Regions from separate parts of the Rhizobium sp. 01L419 genome, predicted to be linked through region 1. Evidence: predicted binding sites of a transcription regulator. Region 1 holds the regulator's gene; the other holds the start of a gene.

What was found. Region 1 encodes LexA, which represses DNA repair genes until DNA is damaged. Its sites were predicted from a motif close to TGTTCNNNNTGTGTTCNG; they were not measured.
Region 2: ruvC (crossover junction endodeoxyribonuclease RuvC) is a predicted target of LexA. The motif match lies at 7,300-7,317, and genes of this name have one in related genera.

The regions. Positions count from the first base shown of each region.
Region 1 is NZ_JBFTSM010000019.1:112,491-123,900, forward strand. Features, by position in the region: gene pdhA (pyruvate dehydrogenase (acetyl-transferring) E1 component subunit alpha) at 1-288, opposite strand, end outside; gene AC1DUP_RS29840 (FtsB family cell division protein) at 435-755, opposite strand; gene eno (phosphopyruvate hydratase) at 892-2,166, opposite strand; gene kdsA (3-deoxy-8-phosphooctulonate synthase) at 2,309-3,154, opposite strand; gene AC1DUP_RS29855 (VOC family protein) at 3,151-4,038, opposite strand; gene lexA (transcriptional repressor LexA) at 4,236-4,961, shown strand; gene AC1DUP_RS29865 (ComEC/Rec2 family competence protein) at 4,942-7,365, opposite strand; gene gltA (citrate synthase) at 7,655-8,944, shown strand; gene lpxB (lipid-A-disaccharide synthase) at 8,976-10,145, opposite strand; gene AC1DUP_RS29880 (LpxI family protein) at 10,142-11,023, opposite strand; gene lpxA (acyl-ACP--UDP-N-acetylglucosamine O-acyltransferase) at 11,027-11,410, opposite strand, start outside.
Region 2 is NZ_JBFTSM010000004.1:74,791-86,200, forward strand. Features, by position in the region: gene AC1DUP_RS10360 (TIGR00282 family metallophosphoesterase) at 1-639, shown strand, start outside; gene AC1DUP_RS10365 (MBL fold metallo-hydrolase) at 735-1,580, shown strand; gene AC1DUP_RS10370 (pyridoxamine 5'-phosphate oxidase family protein) at 1,710-2,213, opposite strand; gene AC1DUP_RS10375 (YebC/PmpR family DNA-binding transcriptional regulator) at 2,387-3,133, shown strand; gene AC1DUP_RS10380 (LLM class flavin-dependent oxidoreductase) at 3,206-4,207, opposite strand; gene AC1DUP_RS10385 (GNAT family N-acetyltransferase) at 4,308-4,802, opposite strand; gene AC1DUP_RS10390 (methyl-accepting chemotaxis protein) at 4,810-7,125, opposite strand; gene ruvC (crossover junction endodeoxyribonuclease RuvC) at 7,359-7,868, shown strand; gene ruvA (Holliday junction branch migration protein RuvA) at 7,921-8,535, shown strand; gene ruvB (Holliday junction branch migration DNA helicase RuvB) at 8,606-9,643, shown strand; gene AC1DUP_RS10410 (metallophosphoesterase) at 9,644-10,546, shown strand; gene AC1DUP_RS10415 (NUDIX hydrolase) at 10,551-11,063, shown strand; gene AC1DUP_RS10420 (DinB family protein) at 11,194-11,410, shown strand, end outside.

The DNA.
Region 1 (11,410 bases):
GTGGTCGCGATAGGCGGTGATAACCTGATCACCTTCCTTCTGGGCCATCTGCATGCCGACGACGACAGCTTCCTGGCCGATGTAAAGGTGACAGAAACCACCAATGAAGCCCATGCCGTAAAGCTGGCCCGCCTTTTCCTCGAAACGACGGATAAGCAGCATCTCGCGATATGCCTTGAGCTCCTCGTCCCGATCGAAATCGGCGATAGGACCGCCGTTCGATATCTTGCCTGCGGATTTCGCACTGTTTTTGCGGCTGGAAACGGTCGCGGTTTTGCGCAACGCCATTCAACCCTCCCTATGGGTTTATCGGTTCTCAGGTGGCGCGTACCATAGGGAAGAAAAATGACCACAGCAATGCCATAATTGCATGGCTCATATTCGCAGGTAAATTACTGATAAAGAACGAGAATTCTAGATTAACCCAAATTCGGTTAATTGCGGTAGTGATTGTAAATTACAATCTCGTCTGCGCGCGACATATTGAGCTGATACCGCGCCTTTTCGTCGAGCATATCCTTGTCCAGCGAGCCGTCGCTAAGAAGTGCAACGTGCGCTTCGAGATGCTCGCGCCTGGTCTTCAGCACAGCCAATTCCTTCTCGCGCGCGATACGTTGGCGCTCGAACGCCTCCGTCGCACGCAGACCATAATCACCATGGATGCAATGATAGCCGAAATAGGAGAGGAAGGCGACCGCCATGGCCGGAATGACGAAGCGACCGGTCTTTCTCTTCTTATGATGCTTTGTCCACATACACGCATGCTCTGTAACGCATTACCAATCCCTTCAATTTACCGCGCAGAGATTAACCGTTCATTGACTCAGAGTTGACGCAACAAAAAACCCGCGCCAAGGCGCGGGTTCCAAATGCCTGATTCATAAGATCGTATTAGCCGCGAATGATGGAACGGCCGGCATACTCAGCCTGAGGGCCGAGGCCTTCTTCAATGCGGATAAGCTGATTGTACTTGGCAAGACGATCCGAGCGCGACAGAGAGCCGGTCTTGATCTGGCCGCAGTTGGTGGCAACTGCGAGATCGGCGATCGTGGAGTCTTCCGTCTCGCCCGAGCGATGCGACATGACGGCGGTGTAGGCTGCCTTGTGCGCGGTGTTGACGGCGTCGAGCGTTTCCGTCAGGGAGCCGATCTGGTTGACCTTGACGAGGATCGAGTTGGCAACGCCCATGCGGATACCGTCACGCAGACGAGCCGAGTTGGTGACGAACAGGTCATCGCCGACAAGCTGGCACTTCTTGCCGACAAGATCGGTCAGCGTCTTCCAGCCTTCCCAATCGTCTTCTGCCATGCCGTCTTCGACGGAAATGATCGGGTACTTGCCGACGAGTTCGGCGAGGTATTCGGCCATTGCGCCCGGTTCGAGCGTGCGGCCTTCGCCTTCCATCACATACCTGCCGTCCTTGAAGAACTCCGTCGAGGCGCAATCGAGGCCGAGATAGATGTCCTCACCCGGCTTGTAGCCGGCTTTCTCAACCGACTTCATGATGAAGTCGAGGGCTTCCGGAGCGCTCTTCAGGCCCGGTGCAAAACCACCTTCGTCGCCGACATTGGTGTTGTGCCCCTGGGCAGCGAGTTCCTTGCGCAGCGTATGGAAGACTTCCGAGCCCATACGGACGGCTTCACGGATCGAATCTGCGCCAACCGGCAGGATCATGAATTCCTGGAAGTCGATCGGGTTGTCGGCATGAGCGCCGCCGTTGATGATGTTCATCATCGGAACCGGCAGAAGGCTTGCCGAAGCACCACCGACATAACGGTAGAGCGGCAGGCCGGAAGCCTCCGCGGCAGCCTTGGCAACAGCAAGCGAAACGCCGAGGATGGCGTTGGCGCCGAGGCGTGACTTGTTCGGCGTACCGTCGAGCTCGATCATGATCTTGTCGATCTGAATCTGGTTTTCAGCGTCGATGCCGCCGATCGCGTCGAAGATCTCGGTATTGGCGGCTTCGACGGCCTTTTCGACACCCTTGCCGAGATAGCGCTTGCCACCGTCGCGCAGTTCGACGGCTTCATGCGCGCCAGTCGAAGCGCCCGAGGGAACAGCCGCACGGCCCATGCTGCCGTCTTCGAGATAGACATCGACTTCGACGGTGGGGTTACCACGGCTATCGAGAATCTCGCGGGCGATGATATCGGTAATTGCAGTCATGGTTTTTTCCTGCTCGGTGGGTGGATAAATCGTTTGAAACCGTCTTAATCGAAGGTGCGCAAATTACAATGGCAGTTTGCGGCACCCTTCGGCATGCAGTTCCACTCGTCGCTATATTACGATCATGTCAGGCTTTTGACTGTCAGCCTTTAGCGATCGCGTCGAAAGCCAGCAGCTTTTCCAGAAGCCGCGGCATATCCTTGAGATAGACCATGTTCGGGCCGTCGCAGGGCGCGTTATCCGGGTCCTGATGAGTCTCGATAAAGACCCCAGCAACACCGACCGCCACGGCAGCGCGCGCGAGCGTCTCCACGAATTGCCGTTCTCCGCCGGAGGTTTCCCCCTGCCCGCCCGGCTGCTGGACCGAATGAGTGGCGTCGAAGATAACTGGCGCACCGGTGGCTGCCATGATCGGCAGGGAGCGCATGTCGGAGACCAGCGTGTTGTAGCCGAAAGAAGCGCCGCGCTCGCACAGCAGAATGTTCGGATTGCCACTCTGATTCAGCTTGCCGAGCACGTTCTTCATATCCCAAGGCGCCAGGAACTGGCCCTTCTTGACGTTGATGACGCGGCCCGTCTTGGCAGCAGCCACCAGAAGATCCGTCTGGCGAGACAGGAAGGCCGGTATCTGCAGGATATCAACGACCTTCGCTACTTCGGCGCATTGTTCTTCGCTGTGAATGTCGGTGAGAACCGGAATGCCGAGTTCCTTCTTGAGATCAGCGAATACTTCCAGCCCCTTCTCAAGGCCGACACCGCGTTTGCTCGACAACGAAGAGCGATTGGCCTTGTCGAAAGACGTCTTGTAGACAAGCCCGATGCCGAGCTTGGCGCACAGTTCCTTCAATGTGCCAGCCACCATGAACGCATGGTCGCGGCTTTCCATTTCACAGGCGCCGGCGATCAGCGACAAGCGGCCGGTATTGGAGAAGGTGACCTTACCGGCGCCCTCGCCGACCGTCACCTGGGAATTGGTATTGGAGCTCATGATGTTTCCTCGAAGGCGAAGAGCACGCCCTGGCCGGGCGCGGGCTTCACCAGAATACGGTTGCCCTTGCGTGTATAGGTCACCCCGTTAGCAGCCAAATGCGCTTCTGTCACGGCAAGATCGCCCGCATGGAAAAGGATCGCCCGCCCACGCAGGCCGCGATCGGTGTCCGGCGTCGCCAGATCGAAATAGGCCTCCAGACCCGCCGGGTTCATCAGACTGATCTTTGTGTTTGCCAGAGGAACTCTCACCCCAAAACCGGTCTCATCTGCGGCGTCGGCTCTTGCCACGCCACGGACGAATTCGCCGAAGGCCCAAGGCTCGGGCGCGGCTAGAACTATCTCGGCAATTCCGGTTACGCCGTTGACGTGAGCTTCGAGCGCGCTGCGGTCAGCAGGGAGCGGATTGACGCGTTCGACGGCGAAGAGAAAGAAATCCGGTGCCCGAAGGTCGCCGGCGAAGGCGAGCCGGAAGCCGGCAATGCTCTCCGTGCCATCCGGCATTTTCACGGGACGTTCGAACTGCAACACAGAACCAGCGCTAATGCCGCCTTTAACGAATCGAGCATGTTCATGCTTTGCATCCGCGGCACTGAAGGCGATAGCAGACAGGCCCTCGCTGCCGCATCGAAAACGAAAGGCCTGATCGCGGGCTGTGAAGACATTGCCGTCGCGCGCCGTCCTGTCGCTCTCCTCGACACTGGCGATGCCGAGCGGCTCGAGATAGCTCCTGTCGGCGAAGAAAACGCAGGCATTTTCCGTACCGAAGGGATGGCGCGCGTCCGGAGCGACGGTGAAGCCCAGCTTGCCCAACCTCTCGCGTGCAAGGGCGATATCGGTAACCGGCAAAACGAGATGATCGATCGCAAGCGTGTCTTGGGTCATCAGCTACTCTCCAGCAATCACAAGGAGATGTGCTTCAACAAGCCTTACGAAGCAAGGCCGGACGGGACGGGCGCCGACAAAAATAAAATTCTCAACACAATGGAGAGAAATTTTACGAAAATTTAGCCACTTGCGGAACACATATGGAACATATAGTGTCCGTTCTGGATTTGTTTCAATACTGGGGTCACACGCCGATGCTCACGCGCAAACAACAGGAACTTCTTCTTTTCATTCATGAAAGGATGAAGGAATCCGGCGTTCCGCCATCTTTCGACGAGATGAAGGACGCCCTGGATCTGGCCTCGAAATCCGGCATTCATCGGCTGATCACGGCGCTCGAAGAACGCGGCTTCATTCGCCGGCTTCCGAACCGGGCGCGTGCGCTCGAAGTCATCAAGCTGCCGGAAGCCTATAGCTCGAGCCTGCAGCCAAGGCGCGGCTTTTCACCAAGCGTCATCGAAGGCAGCCTCGGCAAGCCGCAACCTGTTGCGCCTCCCGCCGCGGCAAAGTCAGCACCTGCGGCCGACAACGGCAATTCGGTTTCCGTGCCGGTCATGGGGCGCATCGCTGCCGGCGTGCCGATTTCGGCAATCCAGAACAACACCCATGACATCACCGTTCCCGCTGATATGCTTGGCTCCGGCGAACATTATGCGCTCGAAGTTCGTGGCGACTCGATGATCGAAGCCGGCATCTTCGATGGCGATACCGTCATCATCCGCAACGGTAGCACGGCCAATCCGGGTGACATCGTCGTCGCACTCGTCGATGAAGAGGAAGCGACGCTCAAGCGCTTCCGCCGCAAGGGCGCATCGATTGCGCTCGAAGCCGCAAACCCCGCTTACGAGACTCGCATTTTCCCGCCGGATCGCGTCAAGGTCCAGGGCAAGCTCGTCGGCCTCATTCGTCGCTATCACTGACCGGTGACGGGCCAACATCAGCGAATGTGTCGCTACGCCAGTCATAGGCACGGTGGCGCATCCAGGGCCGTCGCAATGCGTCGAAGGTAGCGGCAACCGCAACTCCGCCATCTGTGAAACGAAGCTCGATCGCGCCTGTCTTGCGCAATGTTTCGCCAGTAAAGAGCATAGCTCCGGATCGGCAGCCGTCGAAACGCAGACGGACAGGGGTGACGACGATATCGGCCGTATCGCAGGCAGGGCCCAGATAGGCTGCATTGTCGATAACCGTCAGTTTCTTTCCATTGCCGAGCATGATGGCGCACCAGGCACCTTTCAGGCACGAGAACCGTGACGGCGAACCGATCGCGACACGTCTCATCGACTCTCTGGCTTCATTCTGTTGATCCCGCGAGAGCTGCAGTCTTTTGCCTTCGGGCGCAGTGGGCCTATTGGCAGCTTCCAGCGTGACTGGCTTCCTGTGCTCTTCGATGGCAAGCGCCCGCTGCCATTGTTCGAAGATGAAGGCGGGTGGCTTTTCGCGGTTCGAAGCTATCGCCTCTCCATCGACAACAGCAACGAGGCTACCGTCTTCGGCAATGGCGATGTCGGGCATTGCCTCTGATGGCAGCGCCGCGACAGCAAGCGTGGAGAGAGTGACGATTGCCGTTCCGATATGCCGCAGTCGAGTTCTGAGGAGGGTCAGCAGCAGAAAACCGAAAACGGCCGTCGGGAAGTACCAACCCGGCAAACGGCCCACATCGATATTGCCACCCCAGCTCGATACCGTCTTTGCGATTGTGATCACCAGATCGAGCCCGAAGCCTGCCACATGCCATGCCCAGCCGTCCAGGCCAAAGGGCATCAGCAGCATCGCCAGCATCCCAGCCGGCATGACGATGAAGGAAATCACCGGCATGGCCGCGAGATTTGCCGGCAGGCCGTAGGCTGTCAGCCGGTGGAAATGCTCAATCGAAAACAGCGCGGTAGAGAAGCCACCAATCAGCGACGTCAGGAAAATGCCACCAAAGAAACCGCCGACCACGAAGAGGGGTTTCATGATCGGCAGGTTGGCAAAGACATTCTCCCACATCGGCCGGCCTTTCCAGAGATCGTAGCCGGCGACCAGGGCAAGTGTTGCGGCAAAGGACATCTGGAAACTCGGCCCCAGCACCTCCGATGGCGAGATCGCAAGGATCACAAGAGCGGATAGCGCCACGTTTCTGAGGCTGATCGATGGCCGGTCAAAGAAGACGGCAACCAGCATGATGGCCATCATGATGAAGGCACGTTCAGCGGAGACGGCAAAGCCGGAGATCAGATAGTAGGCTGTCACCGCCGCGAGCGCACCGGCCGCCGCGATTTTCTTGGTCGGCCACGCCTGGGCAATGCCGGGAAAAAGGCTAAGGACGACGCGCAGGCCGACAAAAAAGATGCCGGCGGAAAGCGCCATATTGAGACCGGAGATCGCGACGATATGGGCAAGGCCGGACTGCCGCAGCGCGTCCGTCGTGTCATCCGAGATCGCCCGCCTCTCGTCGGTGACAAGCGAAGCGGCAAAGGCGCCGGTATCGCCCGGCAGGGTGGAGCGTATGCGATCGCCGATGCCACTCCTGAGGCGATAGAGCCATTCGAGTGTCGCCTCACCGACCGAGCCCGCTTGCTGTGGCTGCAAGGCAAGCTTTTTCGGCGCGCCATAGAAAAAGCCGTTGGCGCCAATGCCGTCAAAATAGGCACTGAAAGCAAAATCATTGAGGTGGGGAAGTGCGGGGCCTGCCGGAGGCGTGAGACGCGCCCTGCCCTCGATGACGTCGCCAAGCTCGAAAGGCTGCGCGGCGCCTCTCACGAGCACTGTAATGCGTTTAGGCGGACGCTTGATCTGCGGCGCGTCGGTTCCGGTGACGTCAAGAATGTAACGCCAGCGCCCCCGCCCGTCGCCTTCGCGGCGCTCGATCCTGCCGGTTACCGTTGTTGCTACGGCTGAATCAAGGATCAGGGTCTGCGCCCGCCATGTTTCAACCTGTGCCGAAAGCATTCCGCCGGCAAAGAGAAGCAGAGCAGAGAGCATCGCCCGCAATTTCGTCCGGCGATACCCGCAAAGTACGACGGCACCGAGGGCAACAAAAAGGCAGAGACCAAGCGAGACAGCCGGAAAATCCGAAGCTGCCAGAAACCAGGTCGCGGCACCTGCACCAAGGAAGACCGGCGAAAAAAGAATGAGGCGACCGTAGCCAGCCTCTTCAGCGGCCATGCGGACAGACGATCGGATGTGTCGTTTCGCAACGGCGATCAGCCGCCACGGAAACGGAACCGTAGCCTGCGTCCTTGCCAGTTGCGTCACAATGGCGCGCGGTGCGGCATCAGCAAAATCCATCTTTGCATCAATGGATTGCACATGCCGTTCTGCTGTATCGAACCCCGTCATATTCGCTTGGACCCGCCCCCGGAGATCGGCAGAATGCAACCTCAGATCAAAACTCGCAAACAATAATCGATTGAAATACGAGGAAAATTTGCGGCAGCAAAAATCCAGTCAAATCATGGTGTTCTGATATGCGTGAGGCTCATCGCTGCACTGCCTAAAAGATGATGCCGCGATGCACAAAATGGCGTCACGGTAACTTGGCATTAGCTTCGCGATCATATAGCTATCGCTTAGGACGCTTAACCCTTATGGCGCTTTTGCGGCGCCACCGCCACCCCGGAGGATCAGCATGACGGATCAAAGCGCTACAATCAAAATCGGTGACAAATCAGTCGACCTCGCCGTGCGAAAAGGCACGGTCGGACCAGACGTGATCGATATCGGTGCACTCTACAAAAACACGGCTTCCTTCACGTACGACCCCGGGTTTACGTCGACCGCATCCTGTGAATCGAAGATCACCTATATCGACGGCGACGAGGGCGTTCTGCTGCATCGCGGTTACCCGATCGAGCAGCTTGCCGAGCACGGCGACTTTCTGGAAGCCTGCTACCTGCTGCTCTACGGCGAACTGCCGACCGCCGCTCAGAAGAAGGATTTCGACTATCGCGTCACGCACCACACCATGGTGCATGAGCAGATGAGCCGCTTCTTCACCGGCTTCCGCCGCGACGCACATCCGATGGCCGTCATGTGTGGCTGCGTCGGTGCGCTTTCGGCATTTTATCACGACTCCACCGACATTACCGATCCTCACCAGCGCATGGTCGCCAGCCTGCGCATGATCGCCAAAATGCCGACGCTTGCCGCCATGGCCTACAAGTACCATATCGGCCAGCCCTTCGTTTACCCGAAGAACGACCTGGACTACGCGTCCAACTTCCTGCGCATGTGCTTTGCCGTTCCTTGCGAAGAATATGTCGTCAATCCGGTGCTCGCACGCGCCATGGACCGTATCTTCATCCTGCATGCCGATCACGAGCAGAATGCTTCGACCTCGACGGTTCGTCTCGCCGGCTCCTCGGGCGCAAACCCGTTCGCCTGCATCGCCGCCGGCATCGCCTGCCTCTGGGGCCCCGCTCACGGCGGCGCTAACGAAGCAGCCCTCAACATGCTGACGGAAATCGGCACTGTCGACCGCATTCCGGAATATATCGCCCGCGCCAAGGACAAGAACGATCCGTTCCGCCTGATGGGCTTTGGTCACCGCGTCTACAAGAACTATGACCCGCGCGCCAAGATCATGCAAAAAACCACGCATGAAGTTCTCGGCGAACTCGGTATCAAGGACGATCCGCTTCTCGAAGTCGCCATGGAACTGGAGCGCATTGCGCTGACCGACTCGTACTTCATCGAGAAGAAGCTCTATCCGAACATCGACTTCTACTCCGGCATCACGCTAAAGGCCCTGGGCTTCCCCACGACCATGTTCACCGTGCTCTTCGCTCTCGCCCGCACCGTCGGCTGGATCGCGCAGTGGAACGAAATGATCGAAGATCCGGAACAGCGTATCGGCCGTCCGCGCCAGCTCTATATCGGCGAACCGAAGCGCGACTACGTGCCGGTTTCCAAGCGCTAAGCGCTGACTTCATAGACAAAAGAAAACCCGGTCAGGAATGGCCGGGTTTTTTGTTGGCTAGAACATCAAGCAATATTTGCGCCGCATGCTCGCCAGGCGGCCTTTCCGTCTGCATACGCTGCCAGATGAGATCGTAGCCTTCCTTCACCGCCTTGAGCTGGTAGGTGTCGGCTGACAGCCTCTCCATCCAGCGCGCGAGGCTTGCGCCGCGAACGATGTCGTTCAGATATTCGGGCACGACCGCGTAGTCGGCGATCAGATTGGGCAGTGCGCCGCTCCAGGTCTTGATGCCTGATGTCAGCATGCGCATGATCCAGTCGACCTTGTAGGCGGAAACGACGGGGACATCGGCAAGCGCCAGCTCCAGGATCACGGTGCCGGACGCCGCCATGGCCGCATCGGCTTCGGTGAAGGCTTTCCATTTCGCTTCAGCGCCGACGACGATGTCAGGCTTTACCGCCCAGCCTGCTGTCATTTCTCGCACGAGGGTTTCCCTGTGCGCCACAGTCGGCAGAATGAAGCGCTTCGCACCATTGCGGGCAACGAACTCGTTCGCGGCGGCTTCGAAATAAGGCAGAAGCTTCCTGATTTCGGACGAACGCGAACCAGGGAGGAGCAGGATCGCACCGTTACCGGGCTGCCGGCCAGCACGCAGGCGTCGGGTCTCCAGAAGTGTTGCATCGGCGACGAGACGGTGGCCTACATAGGTGGTCGCAGGTCCGTTGAGACGCCGCATCACCGCCGGCTCGAAAGGAAGCACCGCTAGCACATGATCGACATAGGCGAGCATGCGTTGCGCGCGATATTCCTTCCATGCCCAGACACTCGGACAGACATAGTTGACGACAGGCAGATCAGGCAGCGCGGTACGCACGCGCTTGGCGACGCGGTGTGTGAAATCCGGGCTATCAATGATGAGCAGGATATCGGGCTTTGCCGCAATGATCGCCGCTGTTGATTGCCGAATACGGGAAAACAGCGTCGGCAGCGTCGCCAGGACCTGCGTGATGCCCATGACCGAGAGTTCGGAGAAATCGAAGAGCGACGTCAATCCTTCGGCCTGCAAGCCCTCGCCGCCGACACCGACGAGTTCGATAGGGCCGGAATAGATTTTCTTGAGACCCGCGATGAGATCGGCGCCAAGCAGATCGCCAGATACTTCGCCGGCTACGACAGCAATTTTCAACGGCCTGTCGCTCATGCAAGCCCCCATCCAGGCAAGCCTTTGTCGATACCGCAGACAAAAAGACCGTTCTCGTCTGCCGCCTTGATGAGCGCGTCGCGATCAAGCACCAGCGAGCGGCCGGCTTCGATGGCCACTCCTGCAAGCCCGGCGGCTTTGGCGTTGAGCACGGTGGACACGCCAATCGCCGGCAGATCAGCGCGGATATCCTGCTGTGGCTTGCAAAGCTTGACCAGCACTCCGCGCCGGCGTGGCGAAATACGGCCTGCTGATCTCAGGGCCGCCACGCGGTCGAGCATGCTGTCCGTGCCCTCAACGCCCTCAACAGCGACAACGCGTCCGCCGATCGAGACCGCACCCTGCCCGATATCCAGACTGCCAAGCACCTCCGCCGCCTTGCCTGCGCGCGCTATATCACGACGATCCTCTTCATTGGGCGAAACAGCACCAACAGGACCTGCGGTTGCCAGAAGATCCGGGGCAATCTCATGGGCACCCACGACACGCAGACCTCGCCCTTCGATCAGCTTGATCACCATCTGCAGAACGGTATCGTCGCCGCCCGAAAGCAACGTACGGATGGCGGCGGGTACCTTGGTCAGAATGCGCAGCGTCGGCCGCACTTCACGCCACTCCGGCCGGCGGCGCACGCTGCCCGACATGACGACACGATCGATGTGATATTTCTTGAAAAGCCTGTCGAGGGCAGCGAAATCACCGATACCGATCGTGGCGTGGTCGAAGCCGTCCCAGCGACGGTCGCCCTCATCCTTCAGGATCACGATAACAGGATTTTCACCAGCCGAACGCGCAGCCTCGGCGACATAGGACGGCAGAAGGCCGCCACCGGCAATGATCGCCAGCCGGCCTTCAGCGGTGTCGCCAGCGGAAACCACAGATCAGCCCTTCTGTCCCCGGCTCGGCGAAGACAGCGCGCGATCGCTCTCGGCGGCGATAAAATCGAGGATCTCGACTACCTGCTCGCAATCGGCATATTCGTCGCGAATCTGGGCAGCATTCTCGCGAATCGAGCCGGCACCCTCGAAGATCGCCTTGTAGGCACGGCGAACCGTGTGAATGACGGCGCGATCAACGCCGGCGCGCGTCATGCCGACGACGTTCAGGCCGCTCAGAATGCCGGGATTGCCGTTCAGCATGCCGTAGGGAATGACATCGTAACTCACGGCCGAGAGCCCCCCGACGAAGGCAAATTTACCGACTCGGGTAAACTGATGTACTGCCGCGCCGCCGCTGATGATTGCGTGATCGCCGACGGAAACATG
Region 2 (11,410 bases), on a different contig from region 1:
GTGACGACAGGCAATCACGTCTGGGACCAGAAGGATGCCGTCGCCTTCGCAGGTCGCCATGACCAATTCCTGCGACCGGCGAACTACCCTCAGGGAACGCCTGGCCGCGGCTCAGGCCTTTTCTATGCGCGCAACGGCGCCCGCGTGCTCGTCGCAAACATCATGGGCCGCGTCTTCATGCATCCCGAGCTCGACGACCCCTTCAAGGCGGCCGAAACGATCCTTGCTGCCTGCCCTTTGAAGGAACAGGCCGATGCCATCATCTTCGATTTCCATGCGGAAGCGACAAGCGAGAAGCAGTGCTTCGGCCATTTCGTCGACGGCCGCGCCAGCTTTGTCGTCGGGACGCACACTCATGTGCCGACCGCCGACACGCAGATCCTGAACGGCGGCACCGCCTATATGTCGGACGCCGGCATGTGTGGCGATTACGACTCCTCGCTCGGCATGGACAAGGAAGAGCCGCTCAACCGCTTCATCTCCAAGATGCCGAAGGGCCGCATGGAGGCAGCCACCGGGCCTGCCACCATCTGCGGTGTCGGCGTGGAAATCTCCGATGCGACGGGACTGGCGGAGAAGATCGCCCCCCTGCGCCTCGGCCCGAGGCTTGCCGAGACGATCCCGGAGTTTTGGCGCTAGCGCCTCGTAACACGCAATTGTGAGCATGCCCCGTCTGGACCGCTGCGACGGCATGCCGCATCCTCCCGGCGTCGTGAAAGCGCCGGAGGGGTGGCATGAAGCCGCATTGTCTTGTCCTCGCTATCGCATGTGTTGCGGTTTTCTCCGCACCGAACCTTGCCGAAGCCCAGGAAGATCGAAGACCGGTCAGCCAGTGCCAGGCCATCGCGCAGAATATTCCCAAGGCCACCTTCGCGAGTTTCTCCAGCGCAGTGCCGGTGGTCCCAGCGGTTTCCGAGGGTGAGGACGTCAAGTTCACCTATCTCGGCCATTCGACTTTCGAGATCGAGACGCCTGGCGGCATCGTCATCGCCACTGATTATAATGGTTGGTACAAGCCGGCCGTCACCCCCGATGTCGTGACCATGAACAAGGCGCACTCGACGCATTACACGCTGACGCCGGATCCCGGCATCAAACACGTGCTGCATGGCTGGAGCGACGCCTCTGGCGATAAGGCCAGGATCAATCTCGTGGTTGGTGACGCCTATATCCGCAACGTCACGACGGATATCCGCTTCAGTTACGGGCTCGGCGGATCACAACTCGACGGTAATTCCATTTTCATCTTCGAAATATCAGGCCTTTGCATCGGCCATCTCGGCCACCTGCATTATGAGCTGACCGATACGCATTACACCGAAATCGGCAGGCTCGACGTGGTCATGGTACCGGTCGACGGCGGCCTGACCATGGGAGCCGACAGCATGAGCCGCGTCATCAAACGGCTGCGCTCATCGCTGATCCTGCCGATGCATCGCCGCGGGCCGCCGGTCAACGCCTTCATCTCGATGTTCGGCAATGGTTTCGACGTCAACTATGCGCCCGACAACAGCATTACCGTTTCGCTGCGCACGCTCCCGAAGAAGCCCCTGATCTATGTGATGAAAGACGTGCAGTAAAAAGGCCCGGACTACAGCATCGGCCCGAAAATCGGAATCGATTTTCGGGCCGATGCATAGATTCAAAAAGGTAGAGCGTTCTTTGTGCGTCCGAATGGACGCACGGCGCTCTGTGCCGGGCCTTTGGACTCAAGCAAATTGCAGATGCCGCTTGATGCCGACATCGGGCATCTTCTCCTCGTCGAAATTGGCCTTGGCGATTTCCCAGCCGAATTTCAGCTTGCTGCCGGTAGACACCCAGATTTCCGCATCATCGACATGCATGGAAAGCATCGTCAGTTTCGGATCCTTCTTACCGCCCTCATACCAGGCGGCCACGACAGAGTTCCAGAACTCCTCGATCTTTGCGGAATCAGGACGCACCTCGATAACCCCGGACAGGCAGGCATGATAATCGTGGTTCTTGCCGATCACGCAGAAATGCGCGCGGCTGCCTGGTTTGATCATCTGCACGAGTTCGGCATCCGTCTTGGTATAGAACCAGATCGTATTGGTGGTCGGATCGACATTCGGAGCCATCGGCTGCATATGCATGTCGACGCCTGAAAGGCCGAGCATGCCGGCATGGATGTCGTTGATCTGGTCCCAGAGCTGACGTGCCGGTTGTTCACGGGCTTCGCTGAAGCTTGCCATGGCCGTTCCTTTCCTGTTGGTGTCGTCGGTTGAAAACGTCATCTCCTCGGCTTTGTTCCGCCACCCGCCACGCCGTCAGGGAAGGATCGAAAAGCTGCTTTTTCCTTGAATATCGCCCCTTCCGATCCTATAAGGCGGCCCATTCCGAACAATGAGACGTGAACAGGGGTGCCATGGCTGGCCATTCACAGTTTAAAAACATCATGCACCGCAAGGGCCGTCAGGATTCCGTGCGGTCGAAAATGTTCTCCAAGCTCGCGCGCGAAATCACCGTTGCCGCCAAGGCCGGACTGCCCGACCCGACGATGAACGCCCGCCTGCGCCTGGCGATCCAGAACGCCAAGGCCCAGTCGATGCCGAAGGACAATATCGACCGCGCGATCAAGAAGGCCTCCGGAGCCGACACGGAGAACTATGACGAAGTCCGCTATGAAGGCTATGGCCCGGGCGGCACGGCGATCATCGTCGAGGCCCTGACCGACAACCGTAACCGCACAGCTTCTAACGTCCGCTCGATTTTCACCAAGGCCGGCGGCGCCCTCGGTGAAACCGGCTCGGTGTCCTTCTCCTTCGACCATGTCGGCGAAATCACCTACAAGCTGTCCGCGGGTGACGCCGACAAGATCATGGAAGCCGCCATCGAGGCCGGCGCCGATGACGTCGAGACCGATGAGGAAGGCCACTACATCACAACCGCCTTCGAAGCCCTCGGCGACGTCGCCAAGGCTCTCGAAGCCACTCTCGGTGAAGCTGATACCGTAAAGGCGGTCTGGCGCGCCCAGAACAACGTGCCGGTCGACGAAGAAAAGGCCCAGTCGATGCTGAAGCTCATCGACTCGCTCGAAGACGATGATGACGTCCAGAACGTCTATTCGAACTTCGAAGTCTCGGAAGAAGTCCTGGCCAAGCTTTCGGCCTGACGCCTTGTCGAATACGGAATGAAAAACCCGGCTGCACTTCAGCCGGGTTTTTGTTTGCCTGTGTTCTGCTGATTAGGCTGCAGCCCGCATGAAATTACCGAGCCCGGCAAAGAGCTCCACCGATTTCAATCGCGCCTCGACGTCATGGATCGGCATCGAGATGATCACTTCATCGGCCTGCGTCTCCTTCAGGAAGTCGTTGAGCTGAGCTTCGGCCGTGGCCGGCGAGCCGACGACGGCGTAACGCAGCGTATGTTCGACATTCATCTTCTCCATCGGCGACCAGAAAGCATCCATATCCTTGACCGGTCGCGGGAAAGGCCCGCGCACATTGCGCCGCAGGTTGACAAACTGCTGCTGGGCCGAGGTGAAATGATACTGTGCCTCCTCGCCCGTTTGCGAAACGGCACCCATGACGCCGACCATTACATAGGGCTTGTCGAGTTCTGCCGAGGGTTGGAAACGGTCACGGTAGATCGCGATCGCATCGAGCAGCATATCAGGCGCGAAATGCGAGGCGAAGGCAAAGGGAAGGCCGAGCATGGCCGCAAGCTGGGCACTGTAGAGACTGGAGCCGAGCAGCCAGATCGGGATATGCGAGTCGTTACCGGGCACAGCGAGGATAGCCTGATTTTCGATCGGCGTGCCGAGCAGCTGCTGCAGCTCCACCACATCATTGGGAAAGCTGTTGGCACCGGCATCGAGATTACGCCGCAGCGCTTGCGCCGTGCGCATATCCGTTCCCGGCGCGCGGCCAAGCCCGAGATCGACACGGCCGGGGAATAGCGCTTCCAGCGTGCCGAACTGTTCGGCAATGACGAGCGGCGCGTGGTTCGGCAGCATGACGCCGCCCGAGCCGATGCGGATGGTCTTCGTCACCGCTCCGATCTGGCCGAGAATGACTGAGGTTGCAGCGCTTGCAACGCCGGGCATACCGTGATGCTCCGCCATCCAGAAACGCGTATAGCCGTATTCCTCCGCCTTCTGAGCCATTCGCTTCGACGCGTCGAAGGATTGGCTGATGGTCGTGCCTTCGGCCACGGGGGAAAGATCGAGAATGGAAAAGGGAACCATGGAAACCTGCCGCGCAAGAATAGGGGTGCGGTCTATGTAGGTTCGCTATGGAGCTATTCCAAATCGCAGCGCAAACAAAAACACCGGTAGCAAGCGGCTGTCATTCGTCGAAAGCAGAAGAGAATTTCAGTGCACCGGAGGGCGGCGGCCCGTTGAAGACGATCCGCTGCACATATCGCGTTTCGAGATCGCCGTAAGTCAGCCTTCCATCGCTTTCGAAGCCGACGTCGCGATAGACCGAGGGATTGCCGATCAGCGCACAGCCCGTCGCGTCACGCTCTCTCAGCAGGTCCAGACCTTTCAGGATCAACGCTCTGCCGATGCCCTGCCGCTGCCGCTCCGGCTTCACCGAAATCGGCCCCAGCCCATACCATCCGTCCTCGACACCGCCGATCGTGATCGGCGAGAACGCGATATGGCCGATGATCTCTTCGCCCTCTTCCGCAACGAGCGATATCGCAAGGTCACCTGATGCACGAAGATCCCTGACGATCCGGGCCTCGGTATTGTTGCTATAAGGCATCGGCTCGAATGCCGCCCATGTCAGTGCGTGAATGGCATCCGCATCCTCAGGTCTTTCGAAGCGGATAATCATAATACGATCAAGCCCGTTTCCGCAGCAGGTGCATGTCGCCGCCATGCTGCTGATGTCCTTCGCCAAGGGTGAAATTGCCGAGCTGGCGGTCCATTTCCACAGCCTCCGTCGCGAGACGATGGATCGCAGCCGTCGTTTCCTCGACCATAGCCGCATTCTGCTGCGTCATGGAATCGAGTTCGGCGACAGACGTGTTGATCTGTCGTAACGTATCCGCCTCCTCGCGGGTGGACTCCATGATCTCGTTGATCTGGCCGTTGATGGCTTCGACATGGCCGCCGATGCCGGTCAGTGCAACCCCGGCCTTCTCGACGAGGGCCACACCGCTTTCTACCTCATGCGTGGATTTCTGCAGCAGGCTGGAGATTTCCTTGGCTGCACTCGAAGACCGCTGCGCCAGTTCGCGCACTTCCATGGCGACGACCGCAAAGCCCTTGCCGCTTTCGCCGGCACGCGCTGCCTCGACGCCGGCGTTCAGCGCCAGCAGATTGGTTTGGAAGGCGATATCGTCGATGACGGAAATGATGGTGTTGATCTGGCGCGAAGACGTCTGGATCGCCTCCATCGCCGCAATCGTCTCGCGCATGATCTGACTGGAGCCGACCGTTTCCTTCTTGGCATCGCGGGCGATGCGCTCGGCATGCTCGGCTCTTTGGATCTGCACGCGCACCGACTGGGTGATGGCGCTGATCGCATTAGCCGTCTCGGTGATCGAGCTTGCCTGCCGCTCGGTGCGGCCGGCCAGTTCATCCGCCCCCGTGCGCATCTCCTCGGAGCCTGCACGGACGGCCATCGAGTTGCCGCCGATCGCCGTCATCGTTTCGTTAAGCGTTGAGAGCGCCTCGTTGAAGTTCACGCGCAGGCTTTCGAGCTCGCTCGGGAAGCGGGTTTCGATTTGATAGGCCAGATCGCCGCTTGCCAGATGATGAAGCCCTTCGTCGAGTGCCGTGACGACGTCCTGCAGGCTGCGGGCTTCTGCTTCGCGCTGCGCAAGGTTCTCCTGGCGTTCGCTTTCGGCCTGTGCACGCGTTTGCTCGCTTACTGCTTCGAGTTCGCGACCTTCGATCAGCGACTGCTTGAAACGGCCAAGCGCCTTCGCCATCGTGCCAATCTCATCCTTGCGGTTCTGGCTGCCGATCTCGACTTCCAGCTTGCCGTCAGCGACTTCGCGCGTCACGCCCGCAAGGCGGGCGAGCGGCGAGAACAGAAAGTTGGTGATGAGCCCCGTGGCAACGGCCATGATGACGAGAACGCCGATGCCGATCCAGGTCAGCAGCGTGGCGATCTCGATGGAGCCGGCATTCAATTCGCTGAGCAGCACGCTTTCGACGACGAGGAACCGGTCACCGCGATAGTCGATGCCGCGCACATAAGCGCGTGCCACACCATCGGCGCGATCGAAATCCGCAACTGTCATCGCCGAGCTCGCTAGCGCATCCTTCACAAAGGTGAACTGCGCAGTATCGAGCGTCGCAAGCCGGCCGGACGCATTAAGACCGACGGCCGAGCCGTCACCTGAAATGATCGCCGCCTGTGCCGTGCTGTCGGACACGATACCCTTCGCTAGAATGCCGGTGACGACGTCATCGCGCACCTTGAACAGCATCAGACCCTTCGCCTGGCCGAGCTTGACGATCGGCACGGCATAGAAGATCGCCGACTTGCCGCTGCCCGCATCGACGCGCAGACCGGAGAAGGCCGTCGGCGCGGAATCGTCGGTTGCCTTCGCGGTATTCTCGATCGCCTTGGCATAGGCGATGCCTGATCCGGTGGCCTTCCAGGCGTCGGACTTCAGGTTTTCGGCAAAGTCGTCGTTCTTCTTGTAGGAATAGAGCACGGTGCCGTCGAGATCGACGATCAGCAGATCGCTGAAGGCGGTATCAGTGAGATCGCGGGCCACTTCGCCCTGCGTCTTCTCGTGGCTCGAATAATAAAATCCGCTCGGCCCCTCGGGCTTGGCAAGCTTTTCGCGCTGGTCGGGCGGGTTCGGGTTGTTCGTGATAAATACCTTCTTCAGCTCGCCCCGCGCATCGCCGGAGCTCTTCTCCATCGTCTTCCAGCCGCTCTTCAAATTGGTGATCGACATCTGCAGCGCTTCGATGCGCGCGATGGAGGTCGCCTGGTTCTCGAGCTGCTCGAGCTGATCCTGCAGCATGTCACCGCGGAAGATCAGCACACTCTCCTTCGCCTTCAGCGCCTGCTCGTCGGAAACGCGGCTGCTGGCGAAATAGGCGAGGACGTCAATCACCGCGACCGAAAGCGTGGCCAACAGGATGAAGGTGGCAATCACCTTGAAGGACAGGGACTGAAATCTCTGAGCCATGAAAACGAACCCTTCCGGAACGGCGCACCAGTCGGGAAAATCGCCGGCCAGTTGACCTGTAAACAGAACATCGGAGGCTTAAGCCCTGCGGAAGCCGGCCCCTCTCACATTTGATGGACCAGAATTCATGCATCCGGTTTAATTCCCGGTAAATGCCGTACCGAAAACAGGGCGCGTTTTCGCTTTGTTCACATATCGATGGCACTTATTTCGCCTCCGCTATAGGGTGAGCCATGCAAAACACGATTCGCATCATCGGTATCGATCCCGGCCTTCGCCGCACCGGATGGGGCATTATCGATACGCTCGGTAATTCGCTGCGTTTTGTTGCCTCGGGAACCGTCACCTCGGATGGTGACATGGATCTCGCCTCGCGCCTCTGCCAGCTGCATGACGGCCTTGCTGAAGTCGTTCATTCCTACAAGCCGGACGAAGCCGCCGTCGAACAGACCTTCGTCAACAAGGATGCGGTAGCGACCCTGAAGCTCGGCCAGGCTCGGGGTATTGCCATGCTGGTGCCTGCCCGCGCCGGCCTGCCGGTGTCGGAATATGCACCGAACGCCGTAAAGAAGACCGTCATCGGCGTCGGTCACGGCGAGAAGAAACAGATCCACATGATGCTGAAAATTCTCATGCCGAAAGTCGAATTCAAGGGCGACGACGCCGCCGACGCCTTGGCGATCGCCATCTGCCATGCCCATCACCGCGGTGGAAACCGTATGCGCCAGGCGATGGCCGGCTGATCCTTCGCTCGATATCATTTCACCCGAAACCCATCCCTGACGGAACAAGATCATGATCGGCAAGCTGAAAGGCACTATAGACGAGATCGGCGATGACTATGTGCTCGTGGATGTGCACGGCGTCTGCTACGTCGCCTATTGCTCGGCGCGCACGCTCTCGAAGCTCGGTTCCGCGGGAGAAGCCTGCGTGCTCTTCATCGAAACCTATGTGCGTGAGGACCAACTTAAGCTCTTCGGCTTCCAGACGCAGCTCGAACGCGAATGGTTCAATCTGCTGCAGAGCGTGCAGGGCGTCGGCGCGAAAGTAGCGCTCGCGGTGCTTTCGACCCTGACACCTCCCGAACTTGCCAATGCGATCGCCCTCCAGGACAAGACCGCCGTTTCACGCGCCCAGGGCGTCGGTCCCAAGGTCGCGATCCGTATCGTCACCGAGCTCAAGAACAAGGCACCTGCCTTTGCCGGCGATGCGATCAATATCGGCCTCAAGCAGGAGATCGGCGAAGGTGTGGCCGCAGCCCCTGTTGCCGACGCCGTTTCAGCCTTGACCAATCTCGGCTATTCGCGTGATCAGGCAGCCAATGCGGTTGCCGCCGCCATGAAGACCGCCGGCGAAGATGCGGATAGCGCCAAGTTGATCCGTCTTGGCCTGCGGGAACTTTCGCGCTGATGGCCCCGCAGGGTGTCAACGCAGGCCGCTTGGTGTATGGACTTGAGCAAGCTTCGAACGGAAATACCCTATGACCGATGCCCGCCTGATAACGCCTGAAAAGCGTGGCGAAGACCTGGATACGACGCTGCGCCCGCAGTCTCTGGACGAGTTCACCGGCCAGGCGGAAGCGCGTGCCAATCTCAAGATCTTCATCGAAGCCGCTAAAAACCGCGGTGAGGCGCTGGACCATGTCCTCTTCGTCGGCCCGCCCGGCCTCGGCAAGACGACGCTGGCACAGATCATGGCAAAGGAACTCGGCGTCAACTTCCGCTCGACCTCCGGTCCGGTCATCGCCAAGGCCGGCGATCTGGCCGCATTGCTGACCAATCTCGAAGAGCGCGACGTTCTCTTCATCGACGAAATCCATCGCCTCAACCCGGCGGTCGAGGAAATCCTCTATCCGGCGATGGAAGATTTCCAGCTCGACCTCATCATCGGCGAAGGCCCGGCCGCCCGCTCGGTGAAGATAGACCTGTCGAAATTCACCCTCGTTGCCGCCACCACCCGCCTCGGCCTCCTGACCACGCCGTTGCGTGACCGTTTCGGCATTCCCGTGCGCCTCTCTTTCTATACGGTGGAGGAACTGGAGCTGATCGTTCGCCGCGGCGCCCGCCTGATGGGCCTTGGCATGACTGATGACGGGGCCCGCGAGATCGCGCGGCGTGCCCGCGGCACGCCGCGCATCGCCGGCCGCCTGCTGCGCCGCGTACGCGACTTCGCCGAAGTCGCAAGGGCCGAAGCCGTCACCCGCGAGGTCGCCGACGAGGCCCTGACCCGCCTGCTGGTCGACAATGTCGGCTTCGATCAGCTCGACAAGCGTTACCTCAATATGATCGCCGTCAATTTCGGCGGCGGCCCGGTCGGCATCGAAACCATCGCCGCCGGCCTCTCCGAGCCGCGTGACGCGATTGAAGACATCATCGAGCCCTATATGATCCAGCAGGGTTTCATTCAGCGCACGCCGCGCGGCCGCGTTCTGACCGCAATCGCATGGAAACATCTCGGCATGCAGCCGCCGAAGGATATGGAGGCTGCGCAGTTCGGGCTGTTCCGGGAGGACGATTGATTGATCAGCCGGCGCGGCTTTCTCAAACTCATGGGCAGCAGCTTCGCAGGCCTCATGGCGCTCGGCGGGTATGCCTTCGCCTATGAACCGCTGGCCCGGCTGACAATTTCCCGTTATACGCTGACCCCGCCTGGATGGCCGCCCGGCCTGAAGCTTCGGCTTGTCGCACTTGCCGATTTCCACGCCTGCGAACCCTGGATGTCCGCAGCCCGCATCGCTTCGATCTGCGCCCTCGCGAACGAGCTGGAGGGGGATATCACACTCCTGCTCGGTGACTACGCGGCCGGCATGAACATGGTGACGCGTTATGTCCATTCCAGCGAATGGTCAAAGGCACTCGCGGCGCTCGAAGCCCCGCTGGGTGTCCACGCCATCATGGGCAACCATGATTGGTGGGAGGATAGAACTGCGCAGCTGAATGGCGGAGGCGATACGTTCGGACATAGGGCTCTGGCCGAAGCCGGTATTCCCGTCTATAGCAATCGCGCCGTCCGCTTAGAAAAGGGCGGGCATGGCTTTTGGCTGGCCGGTCTGGAGGACCAGTTGGCGCTCCTGCCGGGCAGGAAATGGGGCCGCACCCGAATGCAGGGTCTCGATGATCTCGACGGAACGCTCGCGCAGGTTTCCGACGACGCGCCAGTCATCCTGCTTGCCCATGAGCCCGATATCTTTCCGCGCGTGCCCGAACGTGTATCGCTGACGCTGTCTGGCCACACGCATGGAGGACAGATCCGTCTTCTCGGTTATTCGCCGATCGTGCCCTCACGCTATGGCGATCGTTATGCCTATGGCCATATCATAGAGAACGGCCGGAATATCATCGTTTCCGGCGGGCTCGGCTGCTCTATCGCGCCCGTGCGCTTCGGCGTTCCGCCGGAGATAGTGGTCATTGATCTCGGATAATATCATGCCCAAAAGAACCGTCGTACGCCTCAATGCAGGCAGCCAGCGCTTCAACTACCGCATCGCCGGGCTCGGCTTTCGTGATGGGCACGTACTTGTCCATCGCGCCGTTCACGAACCTTTCTGGACCTTTCCCGGCGGCCGTGCCGAGATCGGCGAAACCTCTGAGGAAACGCTGAAACGGGAGATGATGGAGGAGATCGGGGTCGAGGTGACCGTCGACCGCCTGCTCTGGACCGTCGAGAATTTCTTCCATTACGAAGGGCGCGACTGGCACGAACTCGGCTTCTACTATCTCATGGAAATCCCCCAGGAATTTCCGTTCCGCACGCATGAGATCATTCATCGGGTGGAGGATGGCGACAACCATCTGGAGTTCAAATGGGTGTCCGCAACATTCCAGGCCCTGACCGCACTCGATATTCCGCCCTATTTCATCGCTGCTGAGATCGAAAACCTGCCCGCCTCGCCCCGTCATCTGGTGTGGCGCGACGGCGATCTTGATGACAAGAACTAAGCAATTCCAGCAAAGGTGCGCAGCGGTTTTGCGTCCGGAATTGCGTGAAACAAAGGGATAGAGCATTTCCGTGTTTCGGAGAAAACCGGAAATGCTCTAAGGACCGGAAATGCTCTAAGGAGGAGACGCAATGGCGAGTTTCGACCCCTGCCGCATGTTCCGAAAGCTCGCCTACAACAATGCCCTGGCGAACAATCGGCTTCTTTCCGCCTGCGCAAACCTCAAGCCCGGTGAATTTGAGGCCACGCGCGCAAGCTTTTTCCCGTCGATCAAGTCGACGCTGAACCACATAATCACAGTCGACTGGTTCTATATCGATGGCCTCGAAGGCGGCACGCTCGGCCTTC